One region of the Synechocystis sp. LKSZ1 genome, then DNA from elsewhere that is predicted to be linked to it. Evidence: predicted binding sites of a transcription regulator. Region 1 holds the regulator's gene; each other region holds the start of a gene.
The links. The regulator HrcA, encoded in region 1, represses chaperone genes, less so after heat shock. The targets are predictions, from matches to a motif close to TTAGCACTCNNNNNNNNNGAGTGCTAA.

Region 1 (2,270 bases):
ACTGGGATCTTGGGCCATCTCCTGGTTAAGGTCGGGGATTTTCTGCAGCCAGCGTTGTAACACAGGGCTCTCCTGAAGAATCTCGGGGTTTAGATCCAACGCTTCAGTTTGAGCCTGGCTGGGTAACGCCAGACTAACCCAACCCACGAACAAGCCCAGAATGCACCAGGGGAATCGAAAAAGGTAAAGCATAGGGACAGCAATAGGCATGATTCCTGGGATGACCAGGCAGTAATTTGGGTTCCCGGCCCTAACCCGAAAGGGTCGCCGAGAGATAGTCGGCAGTGGACTCCACCAAGGGAATCACCTGTTCGTAAAGCATACGGGTTGGCCCAATGACGCTGACACTGCCGACGGGTAAATGGCCCTGACGATAAAAGGCTGAAATCAAGGTACAGGGCCGCATGGATTCTAGGGGATTTTCGGCCCCAATGCGGAGGGTGACGCTAGGCTCGGGACGAGCTGGGCCAGGCCCTTCTCCCACATCAAAAATGACCGGAAAGAGTTGGTCCTGTTCTTGCTCTAGAAGATGCAGGAGCATGTGAACTTGATCCAACTGGGAAAATTCCGGTTGTCGAATTACTTCGGAGACGCCATGGATCACCATAGCGGACGGTGGAGAGGGACGAAAAAACGGTTGTAATTGCTGGAGTAAACCTTGCAGAAAATCTGCATAGCAAGCAAATTCTTGCCCCAGTTCCTGCCAATTAAGGCTAGCCAATTGAGAGAGACGTTGACCCCTAAGTTTATGATTTAAAAAGTTAGAAAGAATCTGTAATTCCTGTTCTAAGAGTTCTTGGTTATCGGCTTCCTGCAAGCTGATGGGGAGATCCAGGGAAAGAGAGTGTGTCTGATAACTATCGGTCACCAAAATGACAACAATCTGTTCCCCTGAAATTTGTACTAACTGGAGGTGGCGTAGTTGAATGACTTGGGTCTGGGGAAAGGTCACTAGGGCAATACAACCACTTAGACCCGCTAAGATCTGGGCCGCCCGTTGCAGAAGAATTTCGAAATTCCAGTGTTCTCCCTGAAGTTTTTGTTGGAGAGATTGTTTAACGGTTTCAGTGTTGGGATTATCTAAATTAATGAGTTGTTCAACGTAAAGACGATAGCCCCAATCGGAAGGAATACGGCCGGCAGAAATATGGGGTTGATAGAGTAGGCCTGCTTTTTCTAAGTGGCCGAGGGCATGGCGAATCGTGGCGGAACTGACACTAAATTTATACTCTTCCACAAGGGTTTTAGAGCCCACTGGTTCGGCAGTGGCAATATAATGCTGGATCGTGGCCCTCAGGATATTTTGATGACGCTCACTTAAAGGTGGTGCGTTAAACATAGCCTCAAGTCGTTATTTATTAAATAAAAAGTTTTTCAAAAAATGATGTGAATATTATCAACCCCAAGCTCAGAAATCAGCTTTTTAGTAGCAGGCTAGGGTACTATCAACAAGCTGGGCATAGGCATGGATACCGCCCACGATATTTTTAACATTGGTAAAGCCAATATTGCGTAGCCAGTGACACATTTGCTCAGAACGAACCCCATGGTGACAAATAACCAGGGTCTCCTTCTGAGGATTATAGCGGGTTTTAATTGTACTAGACCAATGGGTGAAATCACTCAAAGGAAGTACATCAAAACCCTCCAAATGGACAATGGCCACCTCATGGGGTTCTCGCACATCAATCAATTGCAGATCTGGATCGGCTTCAGCCAGGCGCAGGGCCAATTCTTGAACGCTAATTTCGAGATGAGGATGGGGCATGGCTCTAGGCAAAATAAAATCTAGGGTAGCAGGTTTATCAGAGCCGGCCCAATCCTTCTCGTCCGGCCATTATCCTACCGGGGCCAGAGCTGAAGAATCCGCCGCTTGACCTTGATACTGGAGAGCTGCCTGCATTAGGCCCAGAAACAGAGGATGGGCCTGATTGGGGCGGGAATGAAATTCAGGGTGGAATTGACAGGCAATAAAAAAGGGATGCTGGGGATATTCCACAATCTCCACTAAACGCCCATCGGGGGAAGTTCCACTCACCACAAAACCCGTTTCTAAGAACCGTGTCCGGTAGGCATTGTTAAATTCATAGCGGTGGCGATGGCGTTCGTAGATCACTTCCTGTTGGTAGAGGGAAAAGGCCAGGGTATCCGGGGCCAAGCGACAGGGGTAGAGGCCAAGCCGCATCGTACCGCCGAGATCGACCACATCCTGCTGTTCGGGTAAGAGGTTAATCACTGGATTGGGGGTATCGGGTTCAAATTCAGCGCTG
Region 2 (2,270 bases), 320 kb from region 1:
TTCTTCGGGTTTGACTTCCCAGTTGATGTCCTTGAGGACTTCTCCAGTGGGATAAATTTTACGAATGTGCTCCAATCTCAGCATGGGGATATTTACTCACGCGCGTCACCGTTTCTCAGTCTAGGCCCGAATGCCCTCAAACGGCCAGGGAATCCCAACGTTTTTCGCAGGCCCAAGGCCCTGAAAAAACCGCTACTCTCGTCCATCAGCGCCTGCATACCCCGCCGCTGTCTAAGAAAAAAATAATTATGCTGGAGCCTAGAGAAAAAACGCTGGACTTTTTCAAAATTGCTGGTATAATCGACTTGTGTGTGAGGAGTAAAATAAAAGTCTTTGGGGTCGAAACACGGCAAGACTCCCAAAGGCTTTTTTGTTGGAAGCCCTTAAATCAATGACGGGAAAAAGCTCTCAAGCTTCCAGATAGGGGAAAATAATCTCAACACGCCCTGACCCGCCAACGAGGGCCTTCGTCAACTGAGTCTTTTAACCCAAGCTTTGCATGGAATTAATCCTTTACAGTAAGCCCGGCTGTCACCTCTGCGAGGGCCTGGCCGAAAAATTGGCCCAGATTGCCGGCCTGCAGGTAGAAATCCGAGACATCACCACGAATCCCGCCTGGTGGGAAGCTTTTCAGTACGAAATTCCGGTACTTTGCCGCAAAGTCAACGAAGGGGAACAACCTCTGCCCCGCTTTTCCCCTCGAGCCTCCATCGCGCAGATAGAAAAACAATTGCAAGCCTTACTTCCCCCGACTGCCTGAACCGCTAGACCTCGATACGCCCAGCAGCTAAAACACTTTCTGGAAAGCCTAATTGAGCCTGAGTTCGGGAAACCACACTTAGATGGGTGTTGCATTAGGGGTCTGCCATTGGCTAAATTAGCACTCGTGAGGCAAGAGTGCTAATGCCTCACTCTCCATCAAAGCCGAGTTGTTTTAAGTCTTCATCAGGAGGATGATTCATGGCAGCTATTTCTATTAACGTTACGACCGTCAAACCTCTCGCTGACCGCGTTTTGGTCAAAGTGAGTCCTTCCGAAGAAAAAACCGCTGGTGGCATTCTTCTGCCCGATACCGCCAAAGAAAAACCCCAGGTGGGCGAAGTGGTTTCTGTTGGCCCTGGCAAGCGCAATGATGATGGCACCTACTCTCCCGTCGAAGTGAAAGTCGGCGATAAAGTTCTCTATTCCAAGTATGCCGGTACCGATATCAAACTCGGCGGTGACGACTACGTTCTCTTGACCGAAAAAGATATCTTGGCCGCTGTTGCCTAGTTTCGGTGTTGTTAACTGAATTTCTCTGAATTTTTCTACATTTCACTGTTGTCCCATAAGAGGTCCTAATTCCCATGGCTAAATCGATTATTTACAATGACGATGCTCGTCGTGCCCTAGAGCGGGGTATTGATATCCTGGCAGAAGCCGTTGCTGTTACCCTCGGCCCCAAAGGTCGCAACGTGGTACTCGAGAAAAAATTTGGCGCGCCCCAAATCATCAATGACGGGATCACCATTGCCAAAGAGATCGAACTCGAAGACCACATCGAAAACACTGGTGTTTCTTTGATCCGTCAAGCCGCTTCCAAAACCAATGATGTCGCTGGGGATGGAACCACCACGGCTACGGTTCTGGCCCACGCCATTGTCAAAGAAGGTCTGCGCAACGTTGCCGCTGGCGCTAATCCCATTGCCCTCAAGCGCGGGATTGACCGAGCCACCGACTTCCTAGTCGAGCAGATCAAGGCCCATGCCAAACCCGTCGAAGATTCCAAAGCCATTGCCCAAGTGGGTGCTATCTCTGCTGGTAACGACGAAGAAGTCGGCCAAATGATTGCCAGCGCTATGGACAAAGTGGGTAAAGAAGGCGTTATCTCCCTCGAAGAAGGGAAATCCATGACCACCGAACTGGAAATTACCGAAGGGATGCGCTTTGACAAAGGCTACATCTCTCCCTACTTCGTCACCGACGCAGAGCGCATGGAAGCCGTGATGGAAGATCCGGCTATCCTGATCACCGACAAGAAAATCAACCTGGTGCAAGACCTGGTTCCCGTGCTGGAGCAAGTGGCCCGCCAAGGCAAGCCCCTGCTGATCATCGCTGAAGACATTGAAAAAGAGGCCCTGGCAACCTTGGTGGTTAACCGTCTGCGCGGTGTCCTGAACGTGGCTGCGGTTAAGGCCCCTGGCTTTGGCGACCGTCGCAAACAAATGCTGGAAGACATCGCCGTCCTCACCGGTGGTCAAATGATCAGCGAAGATGCCGGTCTGAAACTG
Region 3 (2,270 bases), 1.1 Mb from region 1:
AACTATTTAAACCCTTTATACAAATTGATAGCGCCCTCAATCGTCAATACGAAGGAACCGGCTTAGGTTTAGCCTTGGTCAAACAACTGGTAGAGTTGCATGGAGGGGAAGTCAAAGTGTTTAGCCGCTTGGATATAGGTAGTACTTTTACTGTCAGCTTACCGGTAATACCAACCGATAGCCTCACCGCGACTGAGTCTATTGCCAATTTGGAGTCGGCCCCAGCCCCTAGCCTGGCAACTTCCTCGTCTTTTTTGATTTTGTTAGCCGAAGATAATGAAGCTAACGCCATGACTGTTATGAGCTATTTTGAGGCCAAAGGTTATCGGATGCGACATGCTCCTAATGGCGAAGCCGCCATTGCTTTAATCCAACAAGAAAGTCCTGATTTGGTATTAATGGATATTCAAATGCCGGTGATGGATGGCCTAACAGCAATTCGGAAAATTCGGCAGGAATTGGGGTTAACTGAACTCCCCATTGTGGCCCTGACAGCCTTGGCCATGGAGGGAGATGAAGAGAAATGCTTAAAGGCCGGCGCGAACTACTATTTCAGTAAACCCATCAAGCTCAAAGAGTTGACCCTGTTGATACAGAGCCTGCTAAACCCTGAAAGTTGAGCGGCGATGATTAATGGGTACAAAAAATCTGGATTACCCATCCCTGGGTTTTGGCCCTTTGTCTTTAAGGGGGCCACAATCTTGATACAATGGACAGTTAACTCAGCTTAGGGTATGCTCCTTTCTCCCATCGTCAAGGACTGGATTCGTTCTAAAATCCCCTGCAATTTCGGTTTAGAATGCTTCCCGGCTGTTTCCCTTGCGTTTTCCCTGGTTAGGGCAGTGGTCTCGACAAGCAGTTTGCTTCAGTTGCCGCCCCCAGCGTGAAATACGACATCTGATCTGCCCATTCCTCGCCCTCTCCACCCAAGGAAACTCATTACATGGACTTCTCCCTCGCCACACTCCTCTCGCACTTTAGTGATGATAAATTAGTCGCCGGTAAGGTACTCGAAAAAAAGCTCGGTTGTGAAGATGAGCTAGCCATCGAGAAATTACAAATTATTCTAGATGCTTTAGAACGGGCTGGCCTCTTAGTCAAGGAACGGGGCAAATATCGCCGTGTGCTGGAAGATAACGTCGTCGAGGCCAAATTGCGCTGTTCCAGTAAGGGCTTCTGTTTTGCCATTCAAGATGATGAAGATGCCGATGATATCTACGTGCGGGAGGCCCACCTGAGTAATGCCTGGAATGGCGACCGGGTTTTGGTCAGGATCATTAAAGATGGAACGCGGCGCCGTTCACCGGAAGGAGAAGTTCGGTTGATCTTGGAACGGGCCAATCCGTCCTTGCTAGCCCAGGTCAAACAGGCCGAGGAGGTTTTCCGAGCCGTGCCCCTGGATGACCGACTATTGTTTGAGCTTAATTTAGAGGCCAATGGCCAAGACCTAACCCAAGCCATTAATCACCTTGTCCATGTGGCGGTTGTTCGCTATGCCATTGGCGAGTATCCCCCCTTGGGTCGCATCACCAAGATCCTCGGGAGTGATGCTGAGGCCGCCGCCGACACAGATATTGTTAGTTGTAAACATGATCTGCCCCTCCAGTGGCCAGAAGACCTACAACAGCAGGCAGATAAACTCCCCTTGGGTTTCAACCCCACGGAATACTCACAGCGGGCTGACCTGCGTGCCCTCCTCACCTTCACCTTCGTCGATGATCGCCTCCAAAGCCTAAATCCTTGGATAGAAACCGCCTTTAGCCTCGAAGCTCAGGACGACCAATGGTGTCTCGGTGTTCATATCGCAGACGTCGCCCACTATATTGCCGAAGATACTCCTCTTGACCGGGCTGCCCGCAAACGGGGAACGGCAGTTTATCTGGGGGACAAGGTATGTTCTCTCTTTCCCGATGCTGTCCAACAGCGTTGTTCCTTGGTGCCTGGAGCCGAGCGTTTGGCCCTTTCCTTTTTTGTCACCCTCGATGCCAGTGGCGCCCTGACGGCCTTTCAGTTCCAGAGTAGTGTCATTCAGGTAGACCGCCAGTTCAGTTTTGCAGAAGTACAGTCCCTGCTGGCCAATAGTGACCAGGGAGAACCGGCCCTGGCCCCCTTCCAGGAACGTTTTCGCACTCTCTTTTTCAACCTGAGTGCCCTGGCCAAATCCCAGCGCCTACAACGGGGTGGCTTTGAAATTCTGTCCGATACCTTAGTTCCCTTCCTCGATGAAGGACGTTTGGGAACCCTGCTAGTCACCGAGGCCCTGCCTCTGC

Region 2: groES (co-chaperone GroES) is a predicted target of HrcA. The motif match lies at 878-904, and genes of this name have one in related genera.
Region 3: ABXS88_RS11150 (ribonuclease R family protein) is a predicted target of HrcA. The motif match lies at 671-697, and genes of this name have one in related genera.

The regions. Positions count from the first base shown of each region.
Region 1 is NZ_AP031572.1:3,592,026-3,594,295, reverse strand. It holds gene ABXS88_RS16305 (hypothetical protein) at 1-63, opposite strand, end outside; gene hrcA (heat-inducible transcriptional repressor HrcA) at 251-1,339, opposite strand; gene ABXS88_RS16295 (rhodanese-like domain-containing protein) at 1,424-1,768, opposite strand; gene pyrG (glutamine hydrolyzing CTP synthase) at 1,838-2,270, opposite strand, start outside.
Region 2 is NZ_AP031572.1:3,268,257-3,270,526, reverse strand. It holds gene ABXS88_RS14770 (ABC-F family ATP-binding cassette domain-containing protein) at 1-84, opposite strand, end outside; gene ABXS88_RS14765 (glutaredoxin family protein) at 500-760, shown strand; gene groES (co-chaperone GroES) at 961-1,272, shown strand; gene groL (chaperonin GroEL) at 1,347-2,270, shown strand, end outside.
Region 3 is NZ_AP031572.1:2,446,984-2,449,253, reverse strand. It holds gene ABXS88_RS11155 (GAF domain-containing protein) at 1-620, shown strand, start outside; gene ABXS88_RS11150 (ribonuclease R family protein) at 944-2,270, shown strand, end outside.